One region of the Kitasatospora sp. NPDC097691 genome, then DNA from elsewhere that is predicted to be linked to it. Evidence: riboswitches for the same ligand, from Rfam matches in the RefSeq annotation. Region 1 holds a riboswitch; each other region holds the start of a gene.
The links. Region 1 has a riboswitch for S-adenosylmethionine ahead of ABTY56_RS13705 (aminotransferase class V-fold PLP-dependent enzyme). Riboswitches for the same ligand answer to the same signal wherever they lie in the genome.

Region 1 (9,583 bases):
AGCGCGTGGTGGGTCTGCTGCTCGTACAGGCTGATCGGGCAACCGACGTGGGTGCAGATCTTCGAGTAGGCCAGGATGCCCTCGAAGCCCAGGTCCTTGGACGTGTCGTCCTTGATGTCCTCCGGCGCGATGCGCACCAGCATCAGGGCGTCCTTGGCGATCCGCTGCTGGAAGTCCTCGTCGTGGGTGCTCAGGCCCTCGGGCATGGCGAAGGTCAGCGAGCCGACGGCGACGTCCTGCGGCTTCAGCGGCAGCATGGTGTTCATGTTGACCAGCTGCAGCGGCTTGGCCGGCGTCGCCTCCTTCCAGCCGGTCTCCTGGAGCTTCTTCTCCGGGAGCGGGCCGAGGTCGCGGAGCAGGACCACGCCGGAGAGCGGGACCAGCGCCATCGAACCGATGAGGGTGTTGCGGATCATCTTGCGGCGGCCGAAGCCGGACTCGGCGGCGCCGGTCTTGAACTGCTCGATGACGTCCGCGCGGACCTCGTCGTCGGCCTCGATCGGGTGACGCTCGGCCGGCAGCTCGACGTCCGACATCAGGGTGCGGGCCCAGTGGACCGCGCCCGCGCCGATCATGAAGAGGGCGACACCCAGGGTCAGGCCCAGCGCGAAGTTCATCGCGCTGACGTGGCCCAGCGGGAAGATGTAGACGATCTTGTCCGGGTCGATCGCCACGTACGAGACGATGAAGCCGACGGTGGCGATCATCGAGATCACGAACATCAGCGAGACCTGGCGCTCGGCGCGCCGGGCCGCCTGCTCGTCGATGTCGGTGCGGCGGGGCTCGTGGGCGGGCAGGCCCGGGTCGGCGAACGGGTTGCCGTGCTCGGCCACCTCGCCGGCGGAGCCGTGGGACTCCGGGAGCTTCTCTTCTGACATGTCGTGGCTCATGACTTCTTGGCCTTGGTGGTGTGGGCGGCGACCCAGATCGCGACCGCGATGAGCGTGCCAAGACCGAAGATCCAGCCGAACAGACCCTCGGTCACCGGACCGAGGCTGCCGAGCGTGAGACCGCCGGGGTTGGGCTCGTCGCTAGTGGTGTGGCGGACGAAGGCCACGATCTGCTTCTTCTGCTCCTCGGGCATGGTGGTGTCCGGGAACGACGGCATGTTCTGCGGGCCGGTCTGCATGGCCTCGTAGATGTGCTTGGGATCCACGCCCTCCAGCGACGGGGCGTACTTGCCCTTGGTCAGGGCACCACCCTGGCCGGCGAAGTTGTGGCACTGGGCGCAGTTGGTGCGGAACAGCTCGCCACCCTTGGAGATGTCGTCGGGGTTGGTCGAGGTGTACTGCTCCTCCGTCGGGATCACCGGGCCGGGGCCGAGGGAGGCGACGTAGGCGGCGAGCTGGTCGATCTCGGCCTGCGTGTAGATGGCCTTCTTGCGCGGCACCTGGGCGCCGGGCTGCTGGGCCGGCATGCGACCGGTGCCGACCTGGAAGTCGACGGCGGCGGAACCGACGCCGACCAGGCTCGGACCGTCACTGCTGCCCTGGCCGTTCAGGCCGTGGCAGGAGGAGCAACCGACGGCGAAGAGCTTCTTGCCCTCATCGATCGCGAGCGACTGCGCGGCGACGTCGGCCTGCGCCTTGCCGGCGGGAGCGAACGCGGCGTACAGCCCCCCGGTTGCCGCCAGGGCGAGAAGTAGGACGACCAGCGCCGCCAATGGGTGGCGCCGTCGTGCGGAGAGCTTTTTCACGGAATAACCCCGGTGTCAGGATCTGGTCGACTGGTGGGTGCACCCGGCGGCCGGTCTGGCCGGCACGAGGCTGCCTGTCTAGGGCTGCGCGCGCGGTCGGTCGGTGGGAGCGTCGGCACCGGCAGAAGCGGCCCGTCGCCGGTGAGGGCGGGGGCCGCAGCCGGTGGCCAGCGACCTGATCAGCTGGTTACTTGATCAGGTAGATGGTCGCGAACAGGCCGATCCACACGACGTCGACGAAGTGCCAGTAGTACGACACGACGATCGCGGCGGTGGCCTGCTCGTGCGTGAAGCGCTTGGCTGCGTACGTCCGTCCCAGGACCAGCAGGAAGGCGATCAGACCACCCGTCACGTGCAGGCCGTGGAAGCCGGTGGTCAGGTAGAACACCGTGCCGTACGGGTCGGAGGACAGCGACAGACCATCCTTCTTGACCAGCTCGGTGTACTCGTAGACCTGGCCGCCGATGAAGACCGCGCCCATGACGAACGTGATGATGAACCACATGCGGAGCTTCTTCACGTCACCGCGCTCGGCGGCGAACACGCCGAGCTGGCAGGTGAGCGAGGAGAGCACCAGGACGGTGGTGTTGACCGAGGAGAACGCCACGTTGAGGGCGTGGGCCTTCTCGGTCCAGAACTCGGCTCCCTTCACGGAGCGGAGCGTGAAGTACATCGCGAAGAGGGCCGCGAAGAACATCAACTCGGAACTGAGCCAGACGATCGTTCCGACGCTGACCATGTTCGGCCGGTTGACCGATCCGTGCGCGTGCCCGGTTTCTACTGCTGTTGCTGTCGCCACGACGGACATTATGTCGGTCCCTTATTCCGTCTTCACGCCGGGGGGTGTCCCTCGGAGTGTCCGGTGCGTGCGGTATGCCCGCTTGGGGGTCGACATGGTGGCCGGACGGGGGCTGAGCAGCGGCGTGTCCCTTTTCTGACGGTTCCTCGGAGCACTCTACGACCCCGTTGCCCGGCGCGTCGCTGCACGGTCGGAGCAGCCGCGGGAGGTAGGGGAGTGGGCCCGGGGTCGGCCGTACGGGTGGACCGGGCGGGTCCGGGTGACGGGCCGTCCTCCAGGAGGGTGAGACCAGGGCGCGGCGGCTTGAGGAGGAACGTGCGCGAGGGGCACTCGGCGGAGGGTGATCGGGAGTAGCATCCGGATCAGGCGAACGTGGTCCGGATCACACTTGAGGGAGCAGGGTCCATGGCGTACACGACCGATGAGACGCTCACCGTCCTCGTCTACAGCGACGACCGCAACACCCGCGAGCAGGTGCTGACGGCGCTCGGCCGTCGGCCCGCCGAGGATCTTCCGGAGCTGTCCTACCTGGAGTGCGCGACCACCCCGGCGGTGCTCAAGGCGCTGGAGAAGGGCGGCGTGGACCTCTGCGTGCTGGACGGCGAGGCGGTCCCGGCCGGCGGGCTGGGGCTCGGGCGCCAGCTGAAGGACGAGATCTACGGCTGCCCGCCGGTGCTGGTGCTGATCGGCCGGCCGCAGGACTCCTGGCTCGCCGCCTGGAGCCGGGCCGACGCCGCGATCTCCCACCCGGTGGACCCGGTGGCGCTGGCCGAGGCGGTCGCCACCCTGCTGCGGGCGCGGGTGGCCAAGCGGGCACCGGCGGCCCGCTGAGCGGCGGCGTCTCAGTACTAGAGAAGACGGGGCCATGGGGGCCCCGCCGGTCGATAGGCTGGCTCCATCCGTACGGACGCCCCCCGGAGCGGGGGGACAGACGACAGCTGGAGTCAGCCATGGTGAACGTGAACCCTGCGAACGGCGGTAGCGACCCCGCGCAGGTGGTCCGCTCCTGGCCGGATCTCCTGACGGCGCTGTTGAAGGGGGAGGACCTCGACCGCTCCTCCACCGCGTGGGCGATGGACCGGATCATGAGCGGCGAGGCCTCCCCCGCCCAGGTGGCCGGCTTCATGATCGCGCTGCGGTTCAAGGGCGAGACGGTCGACGAGGTCACCGGCCTGGTGGACGCGATGTACGCGCACGCCGAGCCGCTGGACATCGCCGGCCCGGCGGTGGACATCGTCGGCACCGGCGGCGACCGGGCGAAGACCGTCAACATCTCCACGATGTCGGCGATCGTCGCGGCGGCGGCCGGTGCCAAGGTGGTGAAGCACGGCAACCGTGCCGCCTCCTCCTCCAGCGGGTCCTCGGACGTGCTGGAGAAGCTCGGGGTGGCGCTGGACCTCTCCGCCCGGCGGGTCGCCGAGGTGGCCGAGGAGGTCGGGCTCACCTTCTGTTTCGCGGCGAAGTTCCACCCCTCGATGCGGCACGCCGCCACCGCCCGGCGCGACCTCGGGGTGCCGACCGCCTTCAACATCCTCGGCCCGCTGACCAACCCGGCCAAGGTCACCTCCCACGCCATCGGCTGCTTCGACACCCGGCTGGCCGGGCTGATCGCCGGGGTGCTCGCCCGGCGCGGCTCGACGGCGCTGGTCTTCCGCGGCGACGACGGGCTGGACGAGCTGACCATCACCACCACCTCGCGGGTGTGGGTGGTGCGCGACGGGGTGGTCACCGAGACCTCCTTCGACCCGCGGGAGGTCGGCATCGAGCTGGTCGGCATCGAGTCGCTGCGCGGCGGGGACCCGGCGTACAACGCGGAGGTTGCGCGCCGTCTGCTGGCGGGGGAGCGCGGGCCGGTGCGGGACGCCGTCCTGCTGAACACGGCGGCGGCGCTGGTCGCGCTCGACCTGGGCGACGCGCCGCTGGTGGAGCAGCTCGCGGCGGGCATGGCGCGGGCGGCGGAGGCCATCGACTCGGGCACCGCGCAGGAGCTGCTGCGGCGTTGGTCGGAGGCCACCAGCCGTAGCTGAAGCGGTAGTCGGGAGCCCGTGCCGGAACGACCGGCGCGGGCTTCTCGGCTGTCCGGATGGTGGATGCCCGTTTGACCACCCGCCGGACCCGACCCTAGAGTCGGCGCCAGGTCATGAGTGACAGCGTCAAGCCCCAGCTTGCTGTCCGGCAACCCTCCGTCCGTGGCGGGGTGCCCTGGGTGAGGACCGGGTCGCCACGGCAAACCGTCCGTGCGACAAGCGCGGACACCCGACGAGTGGCACTCCCGGGGTCCCAGGCCCTTGAAGGAGTGCATCCTCATGTCCCTTTCGACCGAAATCTGCTCCCCGCTCGCCGTGCTCGGCTCCGACGTCCGGGTCCCGCTCGCCAGCGGTGAGAAGGTCGGCTACGCGGCGCTCGACTACGCGGCCAGCGCGCCGGCGCTGCAGCGGGTGTGGGACGACGTCGCCGCCTACGCGCCGTACTACGGCAGCGTGCACCGCGGTGCCGGGTATCTCTCGCAGCTGTCCACCGACCTCTTCGAGCAGAGCCGCCGCACCGTCGCCGAGTTCCTCGACCTGCGCGAGGGCGACCAGGTGGTCTTCACCCGGGCCACCACCGACTCGCTCAACCTGCTGGCCGCCGCCGTGCCGGCCGGCACCCGGGTGTTCGCCTTCGAGACCGAGCACCACGCCTCGCTGCTGCCCTGGGCGCACGCCGGACTGGACGTGACCTACCTGCGCGCGCCGCGCTCCCGGGCCGAGGCCGTGGCCGCCCTGGACACCGCGCTCGCCGAGGCGCCAGAGGGCCCCAAGCTGCTCTGCGTCACCGGCGCCTCCAACGTGACCGGCGAGCTCTGGCCGGTCGCCGAGCTGACCGGGACGGCGCACCGGCACGGCGCCCGGGTGGTGCTGGACGCCGCCCAGCTGGCCCCGCACCACCGGGTCTCGGTGCGCGAGCTGGACGTCGACTGGATCGCCTTCTCCGGCCACAAGCTCTACGCGCCGTTCGGCGCCGGGGTGCTGGCCGGCCGGGCGGACTGGCTGGACGCGGCCGAGCCGTACCTGGCCGGCGGCGGGGCGACCCGGACGGTGGCCCGGGAGGCGGACGGCTCGGTGGCCGTGCAGTGGCAGACCGGACCGGCCCGGCACGAGGCCGGCTCGCCGAACGTCATCGGCGCCTACGCGATCGCCTCGGCCTGCCGTGCGCTGGGCGAGGCCGGCTTCGACGCGCTGGAGGCCCGCGAGCGGCAGTTGGTCGACCGGCTCACCGCGGGGCTGGCGGAGGTTCCGCAGGTCAAGGTGCTGAACCTGTTCGGCGCCGGCTCGGCCCGGGTGGGCGTGCTGTCCTTCGTCGTCCGGGGCTGGAACAGCTCGCACTTCTCGGCCGCGCTGTCCGCCGAGTACGGCATCGGGGTCCGCGACGGCCTCTTCTGCGCCCACCCGCTGGTGCGCACCCTGCTGGACGACGAGGCCACCGCCGTCGAGTCCAGCTGTGGCGCTCCGGACCCCTCGCTGCCGGGCGAGCGCAGCCTGAACGCGATCCGGGTCAGCTTCGGCGCCGGGACTCCGGACGAGCACATCGACCGCTTCCTCGCCGCCGTCCGCGAGCTGGTCACGGACGGCGCGGCGTGGAACTACCGCAACGAGGGCGGGCGTTGCGTCGTGGACACGCGTCGGGAGGGCTGAGCGCGGGCGCTCCGCTACTCGTCCAGGCCGAGGGCGAAGGCGGCTTCCAGATCGTGCTGGGAGTAGGTGCGGAAGGCGATCTGGGTCTCGGTGTGGGCCACCCCCGGGACCTTGTTGAGCCGGCCGGGGATGACCTCGGCCAGGTCGTCGTGGCGGCGGACCCGGACCATCGCCACCAGGTCGTACCCGCCCGTCACCGAGTAGACCTCGCTGACGCCCTCGATGGCGGCGATGGCTTCGGCGATCTCCGGGATGCGGTCGACACTGGTCTTGATCAGGACGATGGCGGTGATCACTGTTCGGGCTCCTTTGTGGGGTGCCGCCAGCGTATCGGGCGTCAGCCGGGCCGTCGCGGGGGGTTGCGGGCCAGGGTGCAGGCGTAGAGGAAGCCGGCCGAGAAGCCGATCACGTGGACCAGGTAGGCCACCCCGGGGCCCGCCGAGTGCACCGACCACCACTGCAGCGCGAACCAGAGGCCGAGCACCAGCCAGGCCGGGAAGCGCAGCGGCAGGAAGAACAGCAGCGGGACGAGGGTGGTCACCCGGGCGCGCGGGTGGAAGCGCAGGTAGGCGCCCAGGACGGCGGAGATCGCACCGGAGGCTCCGATGAGCACCCGGGTGCAGTCCGGCGAGTGCGCCTCGGCGAGCGCGAAGCCGTACGTGGCCAGGCTGCCGGCGGCGAGGTAGAAGACGGCGTACCGGGCCCGGCCCAGCCGCCGCTCGACGGTGGGGCCGAAGACGTGGAGGAAGAGCAGGTTGCCCAGCAGGTGCAGCCAGCCGGCGTGCAGGAAGAGGCCGGTGAGGGCGGACAGGGCCGGGTGCTTGCCCGGGGTCGGGGCGGCCGGGCAGCCGGGAACCGGGTCGGGGGCCTCGGTCAACTGTTCGGCGGTGAGCGGCCGTCCGGTCAGCAGTTCGGCCGGAACGGCGCCCCAGCGCTGCTCGTACCGCTGCTCCGCGCAGACCCGGGTCCGGCCGGTGCCGTACAGCGGATTGAGCCCGGCGGCCGGGCCGAGGAGGAAGACCAGGGTGTTGACGGCGATCAGCGCATACGTGACCGCCGGGGCGGCCACCTCCGGCCGGCCGCCCCGCGCGGCGGTGTGGTCGGGGGCCGCGAGCGCCATGCGGCCAAGCATCCCTCCGGGCGCCGCAGGTGACACGGCGGTTTACGGCAGGTGGACTAGCCCCGCTATTCCGCTGACCGGTGGTCGCGACGGTTGCCCCAGGCAATAGGCTTGGGGCGGGCATTCCCGCCTCCCGCCGCCGACGCCGGGGCTCCGGGGGGAGCGCCTGGCCCACGCAGGGACCACCCGAGAGGACCCCCCGATGACCGTCCCCGCCCTGACCGCCGAGACGCGCTGGCGCTGCACGCTGTGTGGCAATCTCACCCGGTTCGACGTGACCCGCACCGCGCGGGTGACCGAGTTCCTGCACTTCGACCTGGCCGGAGACTCCAAGGTCGAGGAGACCGAGGTGCTGAGCGAGACCGTCGAGTCGGTGCGCTGCCGCTGGTGCAACGCCGTCGACCAGGTCGAGCTGGTGGCCCGTCCGGGCGCCGAGGGCGCGGAGGCCCCGGCCGAGCAGGGCTGATCCTCGCCGGTGCGGCGGGCGGTGCGCGGCGCGCCCGTCCGCCACGCCGGACAATGCAGAACAAGAACAAGACGCACGGAGCGTGACGACGGGGGGTCGCGGCCGTACCCCGCCGGAAAACAGGATCGGAGCCGAGGACGTGGTGGACGCAGCGAAGGAGCCCGGCGAAGCGCAGGGGCTTCGGCCCGCTGCGCAGGCGCAGGTGTCGGACGCCGGGACCGGGCCGGCGGAGGGCGCTGTGCCCGGCGCCGTCGACGCGGCGGCCGTCGGCCCCGAGGCCGTCGAGGCGGAGATCGGTTCGTCCGACCCGTCCGATCAGTCCGGCCCGTCCGACTCCTCCGATGTCTCCGAGTCCGCGTCGGAGCGTGGCGCCGAGAAGCTGGACCGGCCGCTGCCCGAGGGGGTGCGCCGACGCGTGGTCGGGCTGGCCTCGGACGCGCTGGGCGGACTGCCGCCGGGCGAGCTCCCGCAGAGCCTGCGTCAGTACGTGAAGTTCACCCCCGCGCGGCGCGCCAAGTACGCGGCCACCGCGCTGGCGGCCGCGCTGGAGGCGGAGCCGGCCTTCCGGGTGCGGATAGCGGAGCGGCTGCGACTGGGGCAGCCGGACCTGGTGAGGGCGCTGGAGTCGGGAAGCGTCCCCGGCGCCGCCGATCCGATGGATGTCGCCGCCGCCGCCTACCTGGTGCGCTCGGCGGGTTGGAGCCGGCTGGTCGCCGAGGCCGGCGAGGAGGCCGAGCGGGCCGGCGCCGAGGACGCGGCCGCGGAGGCGGCCCGGCTGGTGGAGAAGCTGCAGGCCGAGCTGGCCGAGGTGCGGGCCACCGCGCGGGCGGACCTGGACCGGCAGCGCGCGGAGTTCGAGGGTGTCCGGCGGGAGGCCGAGTCGCTGCGCAAGAAGGTGCGGTCGCTGGAGAGCGACACCCGCCGGGCGCAGGCCGAGACGCGTCGGGTGGCCGGGGAGCTGGAGGCCGCGAAGGCGCAGGGCGCGGCCGAGCGCGGCGCGGCCGAGACCGAGGCGCGGCGGCTCAAGCACCGGGTGTCCGAACTGGAGAACGCCGCCGAGCAGGGCCGCCGGTCGGCCCGCGAGGGGCGCAGCGTCGAGGACATGCGGCTGCGGCTGCTGCTGGACACCGTGCTGCAGTCCGCCCAGGGCCTGCAGCGGGAGCTGGCGCTGCCGGTCTCCCAGATCCGCCCGGCGGACCTGGTGGAGGCGGTGGTGCCGGGCGCGGCCTCGCCGCACGACGTGGCGCGGCGGGGGCTGGCCGAGGACGACCCGGCGCTGCTGGACCAGCTGCTGGCGATCCCGCAGGTGCACCTGGTGGTGGACGGTTACAACGTGACCAAGACCGGCTATCCGACGCTGCCGCTGGAGCAGCAGCGGATCCGGCTGCTGGGCGGGTTGGCGATGCTGGCCCAGCGCACCCAGGCGGAGGTCACCTGTGTGTTCGACGGGCAGGACCTGGACGTTCCGGTGATGATGGCGCCGCCGCGCGGGGTCCGGGTGCGGTTCAGCCGGACCGGGGAGACCGCGGACGAGCTGATCCGCCGTCTGGTGCGGGCGGAGCCGCAGGGCCGTCCGGTGGTGGTGGTCTCCGCCGACCGGGAGGTCGCGGAGGGCGTGCGGAAGGCGGGCGCGCGCCCGGTGGCGTCGGTGCTGCTGCTGAACCGGCTGGCGCGGCCCTGAGCGTCGGCCCGGTAGGATGACACCTGGTCAGCGTCGTGTCCGCGACGGTGTGCGGGTGTGGTGAAGTCGGTGTGGGGAACGGAGTTCACGCCTTCGGGGGAGTGGCAAAGCGGATAGATCCGCACTAGGGTCTGGCGTCAAACCTAT
Region 2 (9,583 bases), on a different contig from region 1:
GGCATCTGGAAGGTCAGGCGCTCGGTGACCGCCGCGCGCAGCGGAGTGAAGAGGGTGTCGCCGGCCTCGGCGAGCCCGCCGCCGACGATCACGGTGGACGGGTCGAGCAGGCTCTGGGCGAGGACGATGCCGTCCGCCAGGGCGTCGACGGCCCGCTGCCAGACCGCGCGTGCGCGGTCGTCCCCGGCGTCCACCGCGGCGGCGCAGGATGCCGCGTCGGCGTCGGGGTCGCCGCTGGCCTCGGCCCAGGCGCGGGAGACGGCGGAGGCGGAGGCCAGGGTCTCCAGGCAGCCGCGGGCACCGCAGCCGCAGGGCGGTCCGCCCGGGCGGACGACGACGTGGCCGATCTCGCCGCCGTAGCCGTGCGCGCCCGCCTCGATCCGGCCGCCGATGCCGATGGCGCCGGCGATGCCGGTGCCGAGGGCGATGAACAGGAAGCGGTCGACGCCCCGGCCGGCGCCGAGCCGGCCCTCGGCCAGGCCGCCGGAGCGCACGTCGTGGCCGAGTGCCACCGGCATGGCGGTGCCGTCGGGACCGGCCAGCCGGGCGCCGAGGAGCGTGCGCAGGGGGAGGTCCCGCCAGCCGAGGTTGGCGGAGAAGACCGCGATCCCGTTCTTCTCGTCGATCGTGCCCGGGACGGCCACCCCGGCCGCGAGCGGGGCGACGCCGAAGCGGCGGCGGCCCTCCTCGGCCAGGTCGGTGGCGAAGTCGAGGATGGCGGCGACGACGGCGTCCGTGCCGTGCTCCCGCCCGGTCGGTCGGCGTGCCTCGAACAGCACGGAGCCGTCCTGGGCGAGCAGCGCGGCCTTCATGCCGGTGCCGCCTACATCGAGTGCGATGACGTGCTTCACGGAGGACAGTTTCCCTTGGTGGATAGAAGAGGTCTAGTCCAGTTGTCGGATTGGTCTGGTCCATACTGGGTGAGCTTTGTCGCAGCTGCGGGGGTGTGCGGGGCTTTGGGCGGGGCGTACGCGGGGTGTCCGGGGGTTGTCCGGGAGGTGATCGGGGGCGCCGGTGTTGCGCATCGCGCAACGACCCCGGGCACTTCGATAACTACTGGGGCGGGGTGCCCCAGTGGTGTGGACCAGTGGTCCGCCGATTTGGCAGTGTGGCGCCTTCCCCTGCCGGATTCCCTCGTTCCGGCGGCAGTTCTTCCCTAAGGCGGTACCCGCGTTGAACAGGCGCGTCCACGTTCCCACCCGTGTGCTCGGCAGCGTGCTGGCCGGAGCACTGGCACTCACCGCGGTCGGCGCGTGCAGCGGGCAGGGCGACGGGACCGTCACCCTCAAGCTGGTCGCCGCGGACTACGGGGAGAGCCAGGAGACCGGCTCGAAGCACTACTGGGACGCGGTCGTCAAGGACTTCCAGGCCGCCAACCCCGGGATCAGGGTCAGTGTCGAGGTGGACGGCTGGACCGAGATCGGCAAGAAGGTCGACGACATGATCGCGGCCGGGAAGTCGCCGGACCTCCTGCAGACCGGCGGCTTCGCCGACCAGGTCGCGGCGGACCGGCTGTACCCGGCGTCGGACGTGCTCACGATGGACGCCCAGGCGAACTTCCTGGACGGCTTCGCGCACGCCGGGCAGGTGCTCGGCATCCAGTACGGGATCCCGTTCGTCTCCTCCTCGCGGGTGCTCTTCTACAACAAGGCGGTGTTCCGGCAGGCGGGGATCGCACAGCCGCCCGCCACCTGGAGCGAGCTGAAGCAGGACGCGGAGAAGATCAAGGCCAAGGTGCCGGGGGTGACCCCGTACGGGCTTCCGCTCGGGCCGGAGGAGGCGCCGGCGGAGTCCATGCTGTGGACGCTGAGCGGCGGCGGGACCATCTCCGACGACGTGGGCAACTACACCATCGACAGCACGCAGAACCAGGCCACCTTCGGCTGGCTGAAGAGCAACCTGGTGAGCACCGGGCTGACGTACCCGGACCCGGGGAAGATGAACCGCACCCCGGTGTTCCAGGACTTCGCCGCCGGGAGGGTCGCGATGCTGAACGGGCATCCGACGCTGCTGCGGATGGCGACCACCGGGAACATCGACTTCGGGACGGCGCCGATCCCGAAGAAGGACGGCGTGGGCCGGACGGGGAGCCTCGGCGTCGCGGACTGGATGATGGCGTTCAAGGCGAACGGGCACAAGAACGAGATCAAGAAGTTCCTGTCGTTCGTCTACAACCGGGACAACCAGCTGAAGTTCGACGAGCAGTACAACCTGCTGCCGGTCACGCAGGACGCGTTCAACCAGATGACGACGGACCCGAAGCACGCGGACCTCAAGCAGTTCGCGGTCGGGCTGACCAATGCGAGCTTCTACCCGTTCGGGGACCCGGCGTGGGGTGAGGTCAGCGACCGGATCAAGGCCGGGATCGGGCAGGCCGTGACGGGGGACCCGAAGCAGGTGCTCGGCGGGCTGCAGGACGCGGCGGTGAAGGAGGCGGCGCGGGTCCGCAAGTAGGGCCGGCGCTGCGCAGGCCCGGTCCCGATGGCTCGGGGCCGGGCCTCGGTGTTCCTCCGCTCAGGGGAGCGTGATCGCGTAGGCCTTGCGGAGGGTCTCGTGGACCGTCCACGTGGTGCGGTCGCCCTCGCGCAGCACCGCGCAGTCGCCGGGGCCGACCTCCAGGGTCGGGCCGCCCTCGATCTCGATGGTGGCCCGGCCGCTGAGGACCACGAACATCTCGTCGGCCTCGACGTCGGTGACCACGCCGGGGGTGATCTGCCAGAGGCCGCGCAGCTGGCGGCCGTCGGCGGACTCGGAGAGGACCTTGCCGGTGACCTCGGGAGTGCCGGAGACGATCTGGGCCGGGTCGAGCGGGTCGGGTTCGAGGTCGGCCGCGGGGATGTTCAGGACGAAGCTGGGCGGGGACACGGGCGTGGTCATGGGGGTGACGTTAGCCGGGGCCGGGGAGCGGTGGGGCGAGCACTGTGTGTCGGGGTCGCGCGGGAGAATGACACTCCGTAGTGGTGGGCGGAGGTGTGCGCGGTGGGCGAGCTGAGTGAGCGGGACCGGGCGGTGCTGGCGCTGGAGGGGCGGCAGTGGCGGACGGCGGGGGCCAAGGAGCGGGCGATCCGGGAGGAGCTGGGGCTCTCCTCCACGCGGTACTACCAGCTGCTGAACGCGTTGCTGGACCGGGAGGAGGCGCTGGCGCACGCGCCGGTGCTGGTGAACCGGCTGCGGCGGGTTCGGGCTGCTCGGCGGGAGGCTCGCTGAGGGGGCGGGACCGGGGGTCGTTGGCCGGGGGTGGTCGGGGGGTATGGGCCTCGGTATGGGATTCGAAGAGACGTGGGTGCCGGGGACCGAGGCCGGGCGCGACGGGGTGCGGGCGATTCTGCGGGCGCCCCGGGACGCGGTGATCGGGTTGGACTTCGACGGGACGTTGGCGCCGATCGTGGCGGACCCCGGGCAGGCGAGGGCGCATCCGGGGGTGGCGGGGGCGTTGCGGGTGCTGGCTCCGGCCGTGGGGGCCGTGGTGGTGGTGACGGGGCGGCCGGCGGCGTTGGCGGTGGAGTACGGCGGGTTGGCGGGGGTGCCGGGGGTCGTGGTGCTGGGGCACTACGGGGCCGAGCGCTGGGAGGACGGGGAGGTGACGGCGCCGGAGGTGCACCCGGGGGTGGCCGGGGCGCGGGAGGACCTGCCGCCGGTGTTGGCGCGGGTGGGGGCACCCGAGGGGGTGTGGGTGGAGGACAAGGGGCGCTCGGTGGCGGTGCACACGCGGCGTACGGCGGCGCCGGAGGAGGCCCTGGAGCTGCTGCGGGCGCCGGTGGGCGAGTTGGCCGCCGCGTACGGGCTGGTGGTGGAGCCCGGGCGGCTGGTGCTGGAGCTGCGTCCGCCGGGGGTGGACAAGGGCGCGGCGCTGGCCGGGTTCCTGCGGGAGCGGGACGCCCGGTCGGTGCTGTACGCGGGGGACGACCTGGGGGACGTGGCGGCGTTCGCGGCGGTGGAGGAGCTGCGGGGTGACGGTGTGGCCGGGCTGCTGGTGTGCAGCGCGGCGGTCGGGGACGCGCCGGTGAAGGAGTTGGCCGACCGCGCGGACCTGGTGGTCGCGGGGCCGGCCGGGGTGGTGGAGCTGTTGGCGGCGTTGGGGGAGGCCCTTACCGGGAGTTGAGCGGGGCCAGCGCGTTGAGCTGGTCGAGGAACCACTGCTGCGGGGGGAGGGCGGTGGCCGCCGCCGCGAGGCGCTTGGTGCGGCCGGCGCGTTCCTCCTCGGGCATGGTGAGGGCGGTGTGCAGGGCGTCGGCGGTGGCGATGACGTCGTAGGGGTTGACCGTCAGGGCGTCGTCGGCGAGTTCCGCGTGGGCGCCGGCCTCCCGGGAGAGGACCAGGGCGCAGCCGCGGTCGGAGACGACCGGGACCTCCTTGGCCACCAGGTTCATGCCGTCCCGGATGGGGTTCACCAGGGCGACGTCGGCCAGGCGGTAGGCGGCGAGGGAGCGCGGGAAGTCGTCGTTGACGTGCAGGATCAGGGGCTGCCAGCTCGGGGTGGCGAACTCGCTGGTGATGGCGTCGGCGAGTTCGCGGACCTGCGCCGTGTAGCTGCGGTACTCGGCCAGGTCGGTCCGGGACGGGTAGGCGAACGCGATGTGGACCACCCGGTCGTGCCACTCGGGGCGGGTGCGGAGCAGGTGCCGGTAGGCCAGCAGGCCGCGGACGATGTTCTTGCTCAGCTCGGTGCGGTCGACCCGGACGATGGTGCGGCGGTCGCCGACGGCCTCGCGCAGGGCGGCGAGGCGTTCGTCGACGTCGGGGCGGTGGGAGCGTTCGCGCAGGAAGTCGGCGTCGGCGCCGAGGGCGTGGACGCCGAGGCTGGTGGTGCGGCCGTCGAGGGTGACGGTGAGTGCCTCGTGGTCGACGTCGGCGCCGAGCAGGTCGGCGCAGCAGGCGGCGAAGGCGCGGGCCCAGCGTTCGGTGAGGAAGCCGGCCCGGTCGGCGCCCAGGATGCCGGTGAGGACGGCGCGGGCGACGTCGTCGGGGAGCATCCGGAAGTACTCGGGCGGGGCCCAGGGGGTGTGCGAGAAGTGGCCGATCCGCAGGTCGGGGCGGGCGGCTCGGAGCAGGGCCGGGGCCAGGGACAGGTGGTAGTCCTGGACGAGGACGGCGGCGTTCGGGGCGGCTTCGGCGGCCAGCGCCTCGGCGAAGGCGGCGTTGTAGGCCCGGTAGGCGGCCCATTCGGTGCGGAAGTCGGCGTCGAAGGCGGGCGCGGTGGGGGTCGCGTAGAGCAGGTGGTGGACGAACCAGAGGGTGGAGTTGGCGACGCCGTTGTAGGCGCGGGCGAAGGTCTCGGGGTCGATGTCCAGCATGCGGACGGCCTGCCCGCCGACGTCGTGGCCGGCCAGGTCGAGGCGGCCGTCGGGGGCTTCCGCGGCGGCTCTGCGGTCCGCGGCGCCGAGGGCCGCGCAGACCCAGACGGCGTTCGGGTCGTCGATGGCGGAGAGGCCGGAGACCAGACCCCCGCCACCGCGCCGCAGGGTCAGCGTGCCGTCGTCGGCGGTGCTGAACGACACCGGTCCCCGGTTGGAGGCCACCAGGACGGGGGCGGTGCCGGTCGCACTCGAACGTTCGGTCGTGAGATCGCCCATGGTTGGCATGTTGCCGGGGGCCCGGGGTGGCAAACCCGTCAGTGCCGGGTGGCGTATTCGGGGATCGTGTGCATCGGGGGGCGTTCCAGGGCGGTCACCGGGTGGGTGTGGGCGAGGAAGGCGCGGGTCTCCGGGTCGCGGGCGAACTGGGTGAGTTCCGGGCGGACCAGGTCGGCGGAGGCCTTGAGCCGGTGGGCGCGGTCGAGGCGTTCGAGCGCGGTGCGGTAGATGGTGGCGGCCATCCGGCCGAGGGCCTGGCCGTCCTGGTGGCGGTGGTGCCGGACGCCGACGTCCACCTGGGCCAGGGCGTCCAGGCCGACCAGCTCCAACGCGTCCACCAGCAGGCCGAGTTCGACGCCGTAGCCGGTCGGGAAGGGCAGTCGTTCGAGCAGTGAGCGGCGGGCCGCGTACTCGCCGCCGAGGGGCTGGACGAAGCCGGCGAGTTCCGGCCAGTGGAGGTTGAGGAGGGGGCGGGCGACGAGTTCGGTGACCCGGCCGCCGCCGGCCGGGAGGACGGCGGCGCGGTCCCCCGCGGCGGAACCGCTCAGTGCCACTTCGAGGGGGCGGTCGTACATGGCCTTGACCAGCTGGATGGACTCGTCGGTCAGCAGCGGGCCGACGATGCCGGAGACGAAGGCCGGGTCGAAGGCGCGCAGGTCGGCGTCCACGAAGCAGACGATGTCGCCGCGGGTGACCAGCAGCGAGCGCCAGAGCACCTCGCCCTTGCCGGGGGCGGCGGGCAACCGGGGCAGGATGGCGTCGCGGTGCTCCACCCGGGCGCCGGCCTCGGCGGCGACGGCGGCGGTGGCGTCGGTGGAGCCGGAGTCGACCACGACGAGTTCGTCGACGAGCGGGAGGCGTTCCATCAGCTCGCGGCGGACGGTGCGGACGATGTCGCCGACGGTGGCCTCCTCGTCCAGGGCGGGGAGGACGACGCTGATCGTGCGGCCGGTCCGTTCCTTGGCCGCGAGGAGGGTGTCGACCGGCCGGTCGGCCGCGCTCCAGGAGCGGCGGCGTAGCCAGGACGCCGCCTGCGGGAGGAGCTCGGGAGTCGGTTCGGCGGGCACGGAAGTCTCCTCGGCGGGTCGGTGGGACGCGTCATCTCGCGTGGCGGACGGTCCCGTTCAGGATTGACGCCTTCGGATACAGTCTTCGTACAGCGGTCGGACCTTTGCACGCCGGGGTCGCCGTTGAGCACCACCACAATTTCACAAGCTCATCCAGAGGGACTGAGGGAACGGCCCGTTGACGTCCCGGCAACCTTCTCGCTCGGCTGTCGTCGACAGGCCCCGGCGGGACAGGTGCCAATTCCGGCCTGTGGCGCGACCGCGCTGCGGGGAAGATGAGGAGAGAGGCCTCGCCATCATGGCTATCGACACCGTCGCACCGGTTTCCGTGGACCTCGGCCCCGCCGCCGCCCTGTCCTGTCGGGAGTGCGGCACCCGCTTCCCGCTCGGTCCCAGCTTCGCGTGCCTGGAGTGCTTCGGCCCGCTGGAGATCGCCTACGAGTTCGGCAGCGAGGGCGCCGAGGAGCTGCGCAAGCGGATCGAGGCCGGCCCGGCGTCCATCTGGCGATACGCGCCGCTGCTTCCGGTGCCGGCCGACGTGGCGTCCAAGCCCAACCTGAACCCGGGCTGGACCCCGCTGGTGAAGGCGGACAACCTGGGCCGGGAGCTCGGCTTCACCGCCCGGCTGCACATCAAGGACGACTCCGGGAACCCGACGCACTCCTTCAAGGACCGCGTGGTGGCCTGCGCCATCGAGGCGGCGCGGGCGTTCGGCTACACGACGCTGTCCTGCTCCTCCACCGGCAACCTGGCCGGTGCGGTGGGCGCGGCGGCCGCCCGGGCCGGGTTCCGGTCCTGCGTGTTCATCCCGCACGACCTGGAGCAGGGCAAGGTCGTCATGGCCGGGGTGTACGGCGGCGAGCTGGTCGGCATCGAGGGCAACTACGACGACGTGAACCGCTTCTGCTCGGAGCTGATCGGCGACCCGGCCGGCGAGGGCTGGGGCTTCGTCAACGTCAACCTGCGGCCGTACTACGGCGAGGGCTCCAAGACGCTGGCGTACGAGATCTGCGAGCAGCTCGGCTGGCGGCTGCCGGAGCAGATCGTGATCCCGATCGCCTCGGGCTCCCAGCTGACGAAGATCGACAAGGGGCTGCAGGAGCTGATCAAGCTCGGCCTGGTCGAGGACCGGCCGTACCGGATCTTCGGCGCCCAGGCCGAGGGCTGCTCGCCGGTGTCGGCCGCCTTCAAGGCCGGCCGGGACGTGATCAAGCCGGTCAAGCCGGACACCATCGCCAAGTCGCTGGCGATCGGCAACCCGGCCGACGGCCCGTACGTGCTGGACATCGCCCGCCGCACGGGCGGCGCGGTGGAGGACGTCACGGACGCCGAGGTCGTCGCGGCGATCCGGCTGCTGGCGCGGACCGAGGGCATCTTCGCCGAGACCGCGGGCGGGGTGACCGTGGGCGTGCTGAAGAAGCTGGTCGAGACCGGGCAGCTGGACCCGGCCAAGGAGACCGTCGCGATCAACACCGGCGACGGCCTGAAGACCCTGGACGCCGTCTCCGACGCCGGGATGAGCGCCGTCATCCGCCCGACGCTGGACTCGTTCCGCGCCGCCGGCCTCGCGTCCGCCTGAGCCACCGGCCTCGAACCGGTCGCCGCCGGCCTCGAACCACTGCCCCACCAGGCCCCACCCCCGCAAGGAGAGCCATGAGCGCCAACGTCCGCATCCCCACCATCCTGCGCACCTACACCGGCGGCGCGGCCGAGGTGACCGCCGAGGGCGCCACCCTGGCCGAGGTCATCGCCGACCTGGAGAAGAACCACGCGGGCATCTCCGCCCGCATCCTGGACGACACCGGCAAGCTGCGCCGTTTCGTCAACGTCTACGTGAACGACGACGACGTGCGCTTCGCCGAGGGCCTGGCGACCGAGATCAAGGACGGCGCCGGCGTCTCGATCATTCCGGCGGTGGCCGGCGGCTGCTGAGCCGTTCCGCCCGCCTTTCGGCCGCCCGTACGTACGGAATTCCGCTCTCCGTATGTACGGGCGGCCGGTTGCATTCCGGCGGGAATATTTCCGAGTCGAGTCGGAGTAGAGTGTCGCTCGGTTGGGAACAGGGGTTCCCTCTCGGCCATCCGCGGTGTTCCGCCGGCGGGCGTCCGGCCGGTGGGTCCGGCCCGTGAAACATGTCAGGCCGATGTCAGAATTACCGTGGGGATTTGGGTAATTCGTCCGCTATGCCCCGCGTGGAATGCCGAGATTTTTCCGATTCGGCCCGTCCTGTCCCTTGATATCGAGGCGGAATTACCGGCGGTTGACCCTGTTGCAGAGGGCTTCGGTCCGGATACATTCAGCGGCGGTCGGCGCAATCACCCGCTCACCGGAGGCCGTTGGGCGTTCCGTGCGGAGGGTTGCGGCGTGCACGGCTGCGCCCAGGGGGGGTCCCCGGGCGGGCCGTCAACCAACCCGGGCCCGCGACCTGCGGGCGCGTGAAGGGCCAGCACAGCACTAGGGGAGTTCGGAATGGCTCAGGGCACCGTCAAGTGGTTCAACGCGGAGAAGGGCTACGGCTTTATCGCGGTCGACGGTGGTGCGGACGTCTTCGTCCACTACAGCGCGATCCAGATGGACGGCTACCGCACCCTTGAGGAGGGCCAGCGGGTCGAGTTCGAGATTTCCCAGGGACAGAAGGGCCCGCAGGCGGACATGGTTCGCGCGGCGGTCTGACCCCTTCCGACTCCAGGAGCTCGGCGCGGCCCACGGCTGGTGACCGCTCGCTTCTCGACGGGCCCGTACGACACGCGTCGTGCGGGCCCGTCGCCGTTCCCGGGCGGCCCCAGCGGCGGCTCGCGGGTTGGCGATTGGGCTTGCACTCGACCACCCGGAGTGCTAATCATTGGCGTTAGCACTCACAGCGTGAGAGTGACAGCGGACCGGGTCGGTGAGGCCCCCGGGAGCGGTAGGGGAAAAGACCCCCGCACACCAGGGCCGTCCGTC
Region 3 (9,583 bases), on a different contig from region 1:
CCGCTGGCCACCAACCCGGCGATCCAGGACGCCGCCGTCGCCCGGATCACGAAGGCGGTGGACGTGAAGGTGGACGGCCCGGCGGTCGCCTCCGACGTGGGTGACTGGCTGCAGTCGCAGGGCCTGCCGCCCCGGGCCGCCTCGGCGGTCAAGTCGCTCGGCCCCAAGATCGACGACGCGGTGGACCAGGTGGTCACCAAGGCCGCGACCAAGGTCGTGCAGAGCGACGCCTTCGCGACCGTGTGGACGCAGGCGAACCGCGCCGCCCACCAGGCCGTGGTCCAGGCCCTGACCGGCCACGGCCGCGGCGCGGTCGAGGTGAACAACGGCACCGTCACCCTCAACGTCGGCACGGCCGTCGACAAGCTGAAGGGCGACCTGGTGTCCGCCGGGCTGACCCCGGCCGAGAAGATCCCGGACGTCAACAAGCAGCTGGTGCTGTTCCAGTCCGACAAGCTGGCCAAGATCCGCGGTGCCGCGCACGCCCTCGACGTGATCGGCAACTGGCTGCCGATCATCACCGTCGTGATCGGTGCGATCGGCGTCGTGCTGGCCCGGCGCCGCCGCCGGGCCCTGGTGACCACGGCCCTCGGCGCGGCCTTCGGCTGCCTGCTGGTGGCGATCGCCCTGGTGATCGCCCGCCACTACTACCTCGACCACCTGCCGTCCGCCGTGCAGTCCCCGGCCGCCGCGGCCGCGGTCTTCGACACGCTGCTGCACTTCCTGCGGATCAGCCTGCGGACCGCGATCGTGCTGGGCGTGGTGGTGGCGCTCGGCGCCTACCTCTCCGGGGCGGGCCGCATGCCGCGCGCCGTCCGCGGCGGGGCCGACCACGTCGCCGACTCCGTCGCCGGCTGGAGCGACGCGCACGGCGTGCACACCGGCCGGGTCGGGACCTGGACCGACGCCCACCGCCGGTGGCTCGTCCTCGCGGCGGTGCTGATCGTGGCGCTGGTGTTCGCCCTCTGGAACCACCCGACCGTCCTGACCGTGCTGCTGCTCGTCCTGGTGCTCCTCGCGGTGCTCGCCGTCCTGGCGCTGCTCGCCGCCTCCGGACGGGCCGGCGACGGACGGGCCGACGCCGGACGGGCCGCCGCCGGGAGCGGTACCGATGAGTGACCCCGTCCGCGCGACGCGGACTTCCCCGACCGTCCTCCGCACACAGCGCAGGTGGCCATGACCAGCCGTCCGAACATCCTGCTGATCGTCACCGACGAGGAACGGGCCGCGATCCCCCGCCCGGCGGGCTTCACGCTCCCCGCCCGGGAGCGCCTCGCCGAGCGCGGCACCACCTTCGAGCGGTACTACACCGCCTCGGCCATGTGCAGCTCCGCGCGGTCCGTGATCTACACCGGACAGCACCTGCCGCTCACCGAGATCTACGACAACGACAACATGCCCTACATCCGCCCGCTGGACCCGGCGTTGGGCACCCTCGGCACGATGCTGCGCCAGGCCGGCTACTACTGCACCTACCAGGGCAAGTGGCACCTGTCGAACGCCTACGTCACCCCGCAGAACCCCGGACCGACCACCGACGCCCTGGAGCCGTACGGGTTCAGCGAGTTCAACGACTGGGGCGACATCGACGGCGGCGTCTGGGCCGGGCTCAAGATCGACCCCGTGATCGCCGGCCAGGCCGTCAAGTGGCTGCGCAACCGCGCCCCGGCGGTGGCGGACGACCAGCCCTGGTTCATGGCCGTCAACTTCGTGAACCCGCACGACATCATGAGCTTCGACTACGGCGGGAAGCCCCAGGTGCGGCTGCCCTTCGGCCTCGCGCACGCCGTGCTGGCGCGCGGCGCCGCCGACGTCCCGCTCTACCGCCGCCGGTGGGACTTCGACCTGCCCGCCAGCCTGCACGACGACCTGTCCGGCGCGGCGCCGGCGGTGGCGGAGTTCGCGCGCATGCTCGACACGGTGTTCGGCCCGGTGGCCGACGACCGGCACTGGTACGACGGCCTGAACTTCTACCTCAACGCCATCCGGGACGTCGACCGCAGCATCGACCTCGTGCTCGACGCGTTGGAGGCCTCCGGACAGGCCGACCGGACCGTGGTCGTCTTCACCTCCGACCACGGGGAGATGGCGGGATCCCACGGCCTGCGCCAGAAGGGGAACCTGCTCTACGACGAGAACTTCCACGTCCCGTTCGTGCTGTGCCACCCGGACGCGCCCGGCGGCGGCCGCACCGACGCGCTCGCCTCCGCGGTCGACATCGCGCCCACCCTGCTGGAGTTCGCGGGCGTGGACCGGACGGCGACCAGCACCCGCTTCCACGCCCTGCACGGCCACTCCCTGGCACCGGTGCTGGAGGGCGGGGAGGTCCGCGAGGGCGTGCTCACCGCCGTCGAGTCGATCACCGCCCTGGACGCCGGGTTCTGGTTCGAGTTCGCCGACCCGCAGGCCCAGCAGCGCATCCAGTCGGGGGAACTGCGCCCGGACTGGGACAAGCGCGGCTTCCTGCGCGGTTACCTCGACCGGCGGTACAGCTTCGGTCGGTACTTCTCCCCGCTCAGGCCCAACCGCCCCACCAGCCCCGAGGCGCTGTACGCGCAGAACGACGTGGTGCTCTACGACCGGGTGGAGGACCCCGGCGAGGTGCGCAACCTCGCGGCCGATCCGGCCCACCGCGACCTCGTCGCCGGGTACAGCGCCCGGCTGGAGGAACTCATCACCGCGGAGGTCGGCGCGGATACGCGCGCATGGGTCACCGAACGTCCCCGGCTGCTCGGCTGGCCCACCTGGCACGGCGACACCGACCGGCTCGCGCCCGTCGGCGCCGCGGCCGGCGGGTGACCCGTGGCCGCCCCCGTGGTCCTCACGGACGCGGCGTCACGGTCCGTGACCGCGTCCCGCACCGCCCACGACAGGACGGAGGTCCGGCCCTACCGTGAACGTAGGACCTCTGTTCCCTTCCAGGCGGTCGTCATGCGAGCCGCCGGGCCCCTGCGCCCGGCTGCCCGCCCCTCCCGCCTCCCGCTGCCCGGGCGGCGGTTGCCACCGAAGGAGTCAATGTCATGACCAGCAGTGTTGCCGGGGCCGGCCCCAGCACCTATGCCCCCGAACCCCGCCCCTTCGCGACCGGGTGGACCATCTTCGCCGGGGTCATGATGATCGCCGGCGGCATCATGGCGGTGTTCCAGGGGATCGCCGCGATCACCAAGGACAGCCTGATCGTCGTCACCCGCCACTACGTCTACTCGATGAACACCGCGGGGTGGGGCTGGATCCACGTCGTCATCGGCGTCGTCCTCGTGCTGGCCGGCGTGGCGCTCTTCAACGGCTCGGGCTGGGCCCGTGTCGTCGGTGTCGCCGTCGCCGTGCTCAGCATGATCGCCAACTTCCTGTGGCTGCCCTACTACCCGCTCTGGGCGATCGTCCTGATCGCGGTCGACGCCTTCGTCATCTGGGCGCTGTGCGTAGGCACGACGAAGAAGGCGACCTGACCACCCGACGGGCCGACGGCCCGTAGGAACGCCCCCCCGGGCCGGCCACGACCGCGTGGCCGGCCCGGACCGCGTCCGGACCGCGTCCGGCCGGGGGAGAGGAGGGGGGAGGCTTGGCGGGCGGCCCGGGGCATCTTGTATCGTTCCTCGCGAATCATCCAGAGGGGTGGAGGGACCGGCCCTACGAAGCCCCGGCAACTCCCCGTTCGACCCGGCGTCCGAAGTACGCGCCGTGCCGTCCGGGAGCAGTGCCAACTCCGGCCTGTCGCCACTGTGGCGCGGGAAAGATGAGGAGACACGGTGCTTTCAGTGCTGTCCTTCGCCCGGGCGCTTCCCGCCCCGGCCCTTTCGCGTACCCGTCTCGTGCCCGGCGCAGGCAATCGGCCGACTTCTCCGGCCCGTCCTCGCTGACCACCCCCCCGGCTCCCCGTCCGGGAGCCTCCGTGAGCGAAGCCCACCCGCCGCTCACGGGATTCGAGACGGAGTACCCATCCATGGACAACACGAGCGGCGTCGGCGTGCTCGACAAGGTCACCTCGATCCTCGGCACCCTGGAGGCCGGCCCCGCCACCCTGGCCGGACTCGTCACCGCCACCGGCCTGGCCCGGCCCACCGCCCACCGGCTCGCCGTCGCACTCGAACACCACCGCCTGGTCACCCGGGACATGCAGGGCCGGTTCATCCTCGGCCCCCGGCTCACCGAGCTCTCGGCGGCCGCCGGGGAGGACCGACTGCTGGCCGCGGCCGGCTCCGTCCTCGCCCACCTGCGCGACGTGACGGGCGAGAGCGCCCAGCTCTACCGCCGCCAGGGCGAGATCCGGATCTGCGTGGCCGCCGCCGAGCGGCTCTCCGGCCTGCGCGACACCGTGCCGGTCGGGGTCACCCTCCCGATGAAGGTCGGCTCGGCCGCCCAGGTCCTGCTCGCCTGGGAGGAGCCCGAGCGGCTCCACCGCGGGCTGCAGGGCGCCCGCTTCACGGCCACCGCGCTCAGCGGCGTCCGGCGGCGCGGCTGGGCCCAGTCCATCGGCGAACGCGAACTCGGGGTCGCCTCCGTGTCCGCGCCCGTCCGCGGCCCCTCCAACCGGGTGGTGGCCGCCGTGTCGGTCTCCGGCCCGATCGAGCGGCTCACCCGGCACCCCGGCGCCCACCTCTCCCAGGCCGTCGTCGAGGCGGCCCACCGTCTCACCGAAGCCCTGCGCCACTCCTGACCGGTCCACCGGCCCGCGCTGCCCGCCCCCTGCCCGGGCCGGCGGCGGGCGGCCGTCCGGCAGACCCTGGAGGCACGATCACCCGTCAGGCCGGCCGCCTCAGTCGGCTCGACATCGCCGAGCTCACCGAGCTCAGCCTGCTCCTGCCGCCCCGGCCGCCCCGGCCGCCGCCGGACGGGGCGCGCCGCCGGCTGACGGCCCGATCCGGGGCGCGGCGGGGCCCGCCCGAGGCCCGGCGACGTTTCCTCCGGCAAAGTGCCGCCCAGGTGAACAATCGCGAGCACGTCGTCCGTTCAACAACACGACAGGCGGGCGAGCGGCTCGTGTCCAGGGCCGGCAGATGGGTGAGGTGGGCTCCGATGAGAACCACGGCGGCGGACCGCGATGGTGACAGACTGACGGTCATGACGGGCGGGCGGGACGGGAACGGACAGGGCGGCACCGGGCAGGCCGGGAGCGGGCCGGGCGACGAGGCGACGGCGCGTCGGCTGATCGCCGCCTGGCTGGCCGGTGAGGCCGCCGAACCGGCGCCCGCCCCGGCCACCGGCGCCGAGCGGCCCGCCGGGGCCGTCCCGACCGGGTGGAGCGTCCCCCCGGCCGCCGCCCGGGAGGTCATCGCCGTGGCCCGGCGGATGGCCTTGCACGGACGGCAGGGCCGGGCCTGGCCGGTCCCCGGCGCCGACCACCTGCTGCTGGCCCGCACCCTGGTGGTCGACGAGCACCCCTCGGCCCCGACCTGGTCCGAGCGCGAGCGGGTGGAACTGGCCGGCTGGATCGCCGTCCTGGTGCGGCGTTTCGGCGAGGACGGCGTCCAGCGGCTCACCGCCGTACTCGCGGCCCGGTCCTGAGGCACCGGGGCACCGGGGCAGCGGGTTCGACGGGACCCGACGGGCGCCAACGACCATCGACGCGCGACCCGATCGGGCCGTGGGCGGACGTCGTCGGCGGCTGGGACGGTCTTCCCGTCAGGGCGAGGCACCGGGGCTCACCACCCACCGTCCCCGCGGCTGCCCGCCGATTCCGTTGTACCGGAGCGAAGGACGGAGCCGTGGCCGATGGGCGACTGACGGCAAGGCAGCGCGGTGCGTGGCCTGCGGGGGCCGGGCTCCGACACCGACTGGACTTCATGGACACCTGTCCAGGTATTCTGGACACCTGTCCATGAAGTTCGAACGAAACTCGGGAGCCGACGATGCGCGTGACCGCCGATGTCCTGGTCGCCCTGGTGGCCGTTCTGCACGGGTACTTCCTGGTGCTGGAGATGTTCCTGTGGGAGCGGGGGCCGGGGCGCAAGCTCTCCGGCTTCGACGCCGCGCTCGCCCGCACCACCGCGCCGCTCGCCGCCAACCAGGGGCTCTACAACGGCTTCCTCGCCGCCGGGCTGGTCTGGGGCCTGGCGGCCGGCGGCGAGGTCGGCCGCCAGGCGCAGCTCTTCTTCCTGGTCTGCGTGGTCGTGGCCGGCCTGTACGGCGGCGCCACCGCGAACCGTCGCATCCTGGCCGCCCAGGCGCTGCCCGGGGCGCTCGCGCTCGGCGCCGTGCTGCTCGCCGGATGAGCGCCGCCCAGGATCCCCGGGCGGAGCGCACCCGGGCCAGGCTGCGCCGGGCGCTGCTGGAGGAGTGCGCCGAACGCCCGCTGGCGGAGGTCAACGTGGCCGCGCTGGTGCGCCGGGCCGGAGTCGGCCGGGCCACCTTCTACGTCCACTACGCCGACCTCGACGCGCTCGCGGTGGACGCCTGCGCCGACGTGGTCCGTGCGGCCGTCGACGCCCTGCACGCCTGGCGCGGCGTGCCGGACCCGGCGGTGCCGCCGCCCGCGCTGACCGGGTTCTTCGCCGAACTGGTGCCGCATGCCGCGCTCTACCGGGAGCTGCTGACCCCGGGCGGCGGCGGACCGCTCGGCCTGGTGCTCACCCGCGACCTGCGGGAGCGCAGCCGCAACGAGCGGGCCCTCGCGGGCGCTCCGGAGCCCGACCTGGTGGCCGCCGCGGTGGCCGGCACCTTCACCGGCGTGCTCGGGGACTGGCTGCACGGCCGGATCGACGCCGGCCCGGAGCGGATCGCCCACCAGGTCTGGCGGCTGCTGATCTCCCTCCACCGCACGCCGCAGCTCTGACCGACCGGCGGGCGCCCCGCCGTGGCCTGACGTACAGTTGGGAAACTTTCCTAACGAAAGCCATTGACCCCGGAGCCCCGTGCCCCCGATTCTGTGAGACACCCACCGGCGGGCCGTCGTCGTCCGTACCGGTGGTCCACTCCCGCCTCCCTGACCTGCCGTCACCGCTCCCCCGGAATCGACGAAAGTGAGTTGGCATGCGCAAGACCATCGGAGTCCGTCTCACCGCCCCGCTGCTGGCCGCCGCGCTCGGCCCGGCCGCGCTCCTGCTGGCCCCCGTGACCTCCGCGGCGGCGGCCCCCGCCACGACGGCCGTGCCCGGGATGGCCGCCGCGCCGTACGAGTACCTCGGCTGGGGCAACCCGCAGAAGCCGATCGACGTGATGAAGTCGGCCGGGGTGAAGTGGTTCACGCTGGCGTTCGTCCTCTCCGACGGCGGGTGCAACCCGAAGTGGGACGGCAGCCGGGCGCTCACCGGGGGCTCCGACGAGGCCGCGATCAGGTCGATCCGGGCGGCCGGCGGCGACGTCGTGGTCTCCGTCGGCGGGTGGAGCGGGAACAAGCTCGGCGAGAAGTGCTCCAGTGCGAGCGCCCTGGCCGGCGCGTACCAGAAGGTGATCGACGCCTACGGGCTGAAGGCGCTCGACATCGACATCGAGAACACCGAGTTCGGCAACGCGACGGTCCGCCAGCGGGTGGTCGACGCCCTGAAGATCGTCAAGACCAGGAACCCCGGGATCGTCACCTACGTCACCATGGGCACCACGCCGAGCGGTCCCGACGCCAACGGCAAGGACCTCATCAAGCGGGGCGCGGCCGCGGGCCTGGCGAACGACGGCTGGGTGGTGATGCCCTTCGACTTCGGCGGCCACAGCGGCAGCATGGGGCAGGCGACGGTCGGCGCGCTCGACGGGCTGAAAGCCGTGGTCAAGAGCGCGTACGGCTACGGCGACGACGCGGCGTACCGGCACATCGGCGTCTCCTCGATGAACGGGAAGACCGACGAGGCGGGGGAGACCGTCACCACCGCCGACTTCCGCACCATCCTCGGCTACGCGAAGCAGCACCACCTCGCCCGCTTCGCCTTCTGGTCCGTCAACCGGGACCGTGCGTGCGGCTCCGGCGCGGACGCCGACGCGTGCAGCGGCGTCGCGCAGTCCCCGTACGAGTTCACCAGGATCGTCGTCCAGTACCAGGGCTGAGGCCCGCACCGGCCGGGTGGCCGCCGGTGTCACGGACCGGCTCCCCCGCGGCGCACCGGGCGCGCGGGGGAGCCGGTCCGGTCGTCGGTCAGCGGCCGCCGTGGATCAGTTCGACGGAGAAGCCGTGGTCGGTGGAGAGCTTCGGCGTCCTGACCGTGGTCACCCCGGTCGCGGCGTCGTAGTACCAGCCCGCGGCGGCCGCGTCGAGTGCGGCGGCCGAGGCCAGCCGGGGGAGCGGGCCGCCCTGGGTGACCACCTGGCGCGGGGCCGGCTGGCCGTGCACCGTGAAGCGGTACGCCCGGGAGGCCGGCTTGTCCGAGTAACTCCCCTCGCTGGCACCGACCTTGACGACGGTCACCGGGCCGGCGGCGTGCACGTCGACCTGTTGGGTGGCCGAGGAGCCGGTGCTGAACTGCCGGGTGACGCCGTCGTCCTCGTACAGGGTGTAGGAGGAGTCGCCCTGGGCCTTCGGGTAGAGGTCGTAGTCGAGTTCGGAGCGGTCCCGGGTCTGCCAGGACAGCGTGCCCTGGGGCCACATGGGCACGATCGAACCGCCCTTGACGAACAGCGGCAGGGTGTCGAGCGGCGCGGAGTAGCCGTCGATCGTGGTCGGGCCCTGGTAGGTGCGCCCGGTCCAGTAGTCGGTCCAGGTGCCCTCCGGCAGGTAGATGCCGTTGCGTACCGAGGTGTCGGAGTAGACCGGCGCGACCAGGAAGTCCGGCCCGGCCAGGAACTCGTACGTCGCGTTCGGCCCGAGGGCGTTCGGGTCGTGCGGGTACTCCAGGGCGAGCGGGCGCACGGCGCCGATGCCGGTCCTGGTGGCCTCGGCGGACAGGGTGTACATGTACGGCAGCAGCCGTTCCTTGAGCTGCAGGTACTTGCGGTTGATCGAGGTGTAGGGCTCGCCGTCCAGCCAGGGCTGCTGGTCGCGCTGCTCCTTGCCCGTCATGTCCCTGGCCCAGCCGTCCATGGTCATGATCGCCGGGAGGAAGGCCTTCCACTGCAGGTCGCGGGTGTACATCTTCGGGTCGCGCCGGAAGATGGAGCCGACGTCGCCGGTGTCGTAGGCGATCCCGGACATGGTGGCGCCCGCGTACGTGGGGATCTGCCAGCGGATGTAGTCCCAGGACAGGCTCTGGTCGCCGCTCCACAGCACGCCGCAGCGCTGGGCGCCGGCCCAGGAGACGGGCAGCCAGACGAAGCCGCGGGCGTCGCTGTTGTCCTCGATGCCGGCCTTCGCCTGGTCGCAGGCGTTCAGCGCGAAGTCGTAGCCGTTGCCGACCCAGGCCACGTCGAGCTTGCGCACCCGGACCCCGGCCTTGACCTCCTCGGCCTGGTTGGGCAGGCCGTTCTGGGTCCAGAGGCCCAGCTGGGCGTGGTCCTTGCGCAGGCCCTCGCCGGTCTGCGGCAGGTTCTCGTAGCCGCAGCCGTAGCCGTCGTTGACCAGCATCCAGCCGAGCGGCATCTGGTTCTGCACGTAGCCGTCGGCGACCTTCACGGCGTCCGTGGTGTGGCGCTCGCCGCGGTTGGCGTTGTGCAGGTAGCAGTCGGAGTCGCCGGGCTCCAGGCCGTAGACCGGCGGCATGAACGGCTTGCCGACCAGCGCGGT

Region 2: another riboswitch for S-adenosylmethionine. It lies ahead of thrC (threonine synthase); the one in region 1 lies ahead of ABTY56_RS13705 (aminotransferase class V-fold PLP-dependent enzyme).
Region 3: another riboswitch for S-adenosylmethionine. It lies ahead of ABTY56_RS22620 (IclR family transcriptional regulator); the one in region 1 lies ahead of ABTY56_RS13705 (aminotransferase class V-fold PLP-dependent enzyme).

The regions. Positions count from the first base shown of each region.
Region 1 covers NZ_JBEORY010000015.1:62,868-72,450, forward strand. Annotated here, with positions in the region: gene qcrA (cytochrome bc1 complex Rieske iron-sulfur subunit) at 1-878, opposite strand, end outside; gene qcrC (cytochrome bc1 complex diheme cytochrome c subunit) at 887-1,696, opposite strand; gene ctaE (aa3-type cytochrome oxidase subunit III) at 1,884-2,504, opposite strand; gene ABTY56_RS13695 (response regulator) at 2,901-3,326, shown strand; gene trpD (anthranilate phosphoribosyltransferase) at 3,449-4,522, shown strand; SAM riboswitch class IV at 4,632-4,750, shown strand; gene ABTY56_RS13705 (aminotransferase class V-fold PLP-dependent enzyme) at 4,802-6,169, shown strand; gene ABTY56_RS13710 (Lrp/AsnC ligand binding domain-containing protein) at 6,184-6,465, opposite strand; gene ABTY56_RS13715 (rhomboid family intramembrane serine protease) at 6,507-7,289, opposite strand; gene ABTY56_RS13720 (hypothetical protein) at 7,492-7,755, shown strand; gene ABTY56_RS13725 (NYN domain-containing protein) at 8,048-9,436, shown strand.
Region 2 covers NZ_JBEORY010000023.1:104,364-113,946, reverse strand. Annotated here, with positions in the region: gene ABTY56_RS18750 (ROK family protein) at 1-851, opposite strand, end outside; gene ABTY56_RS18745 (extracellular solute-binding protein) at 1,174-2,454, shown strand; gene ABTY56_RS18740 (cupin domain-containing protein) at 2,515-2,877, opposite strand; gene ABTY56_RS18735 (DUF3263 domain-containing protein) at 2,980-3,207, shown strand; gene otsB (trehalose-phosphatase) at 3,263-4,102, shown strand; gene ABTY56_RS18725 (alpha,alpha-trehalose-phosphate synthase (UDP-forming)) at 4,089-5,573, opposite strand; gene ABTY56_RS18720 (glucosyl-3-phosphoglycerate synthase) at 5,612-6,640, opposite strand; SAM riboswitch class I at 6,787-6,922, shown strand; gene thrC (threonine synthase) at 6,939-8,219, shown strand; gene ABTY56_RS18710 (MoaD/ThiS family protein) at 8,294-8,572, shown strand; gene ABTY56_RS18705 (cold-shock protein) at 9,110-9,313, shown strand.
Region 3 covers NZ_JBEORY010000032.1:54,328-63,910, forward strand. Annotated here, with positions in the region: gene ABTY56_RS22605 (hypothetical protein) at 1-1,119, shown strand, start outside; gene ABTY56_RS22610 (sulfatase family protein) at 1,177-2,799, shown strand; gene ABTY56_RS22615 (DUF7144 family membrane protein) at 3,021-3,449, shown strand; SAM riboswitch class I at 3,601-3,743, shown strand; gene ABTY56_RS22620 (IclR family transcriptional regulator) at 3,944-4,657, shown strand; gene ABTY56_RS22625 (hypothetical protein) at 5,062-5,505, shown strand; gene ABTY56_RS22630 (DUF1304 domain-containing protein) at 5,850-6,212, shown strand; gene ABTY56_RS22635 (TetR family transcriptional regulator) at 6,209-6,772, shown strand; gene ABTY56_RS22640 (chitinase) at 6,970-7,974, shown strand; gene ABTY56_RS22645 (glycoside hydrolase family 31 protein) at 8,063-9,583, opposite strand, start outside.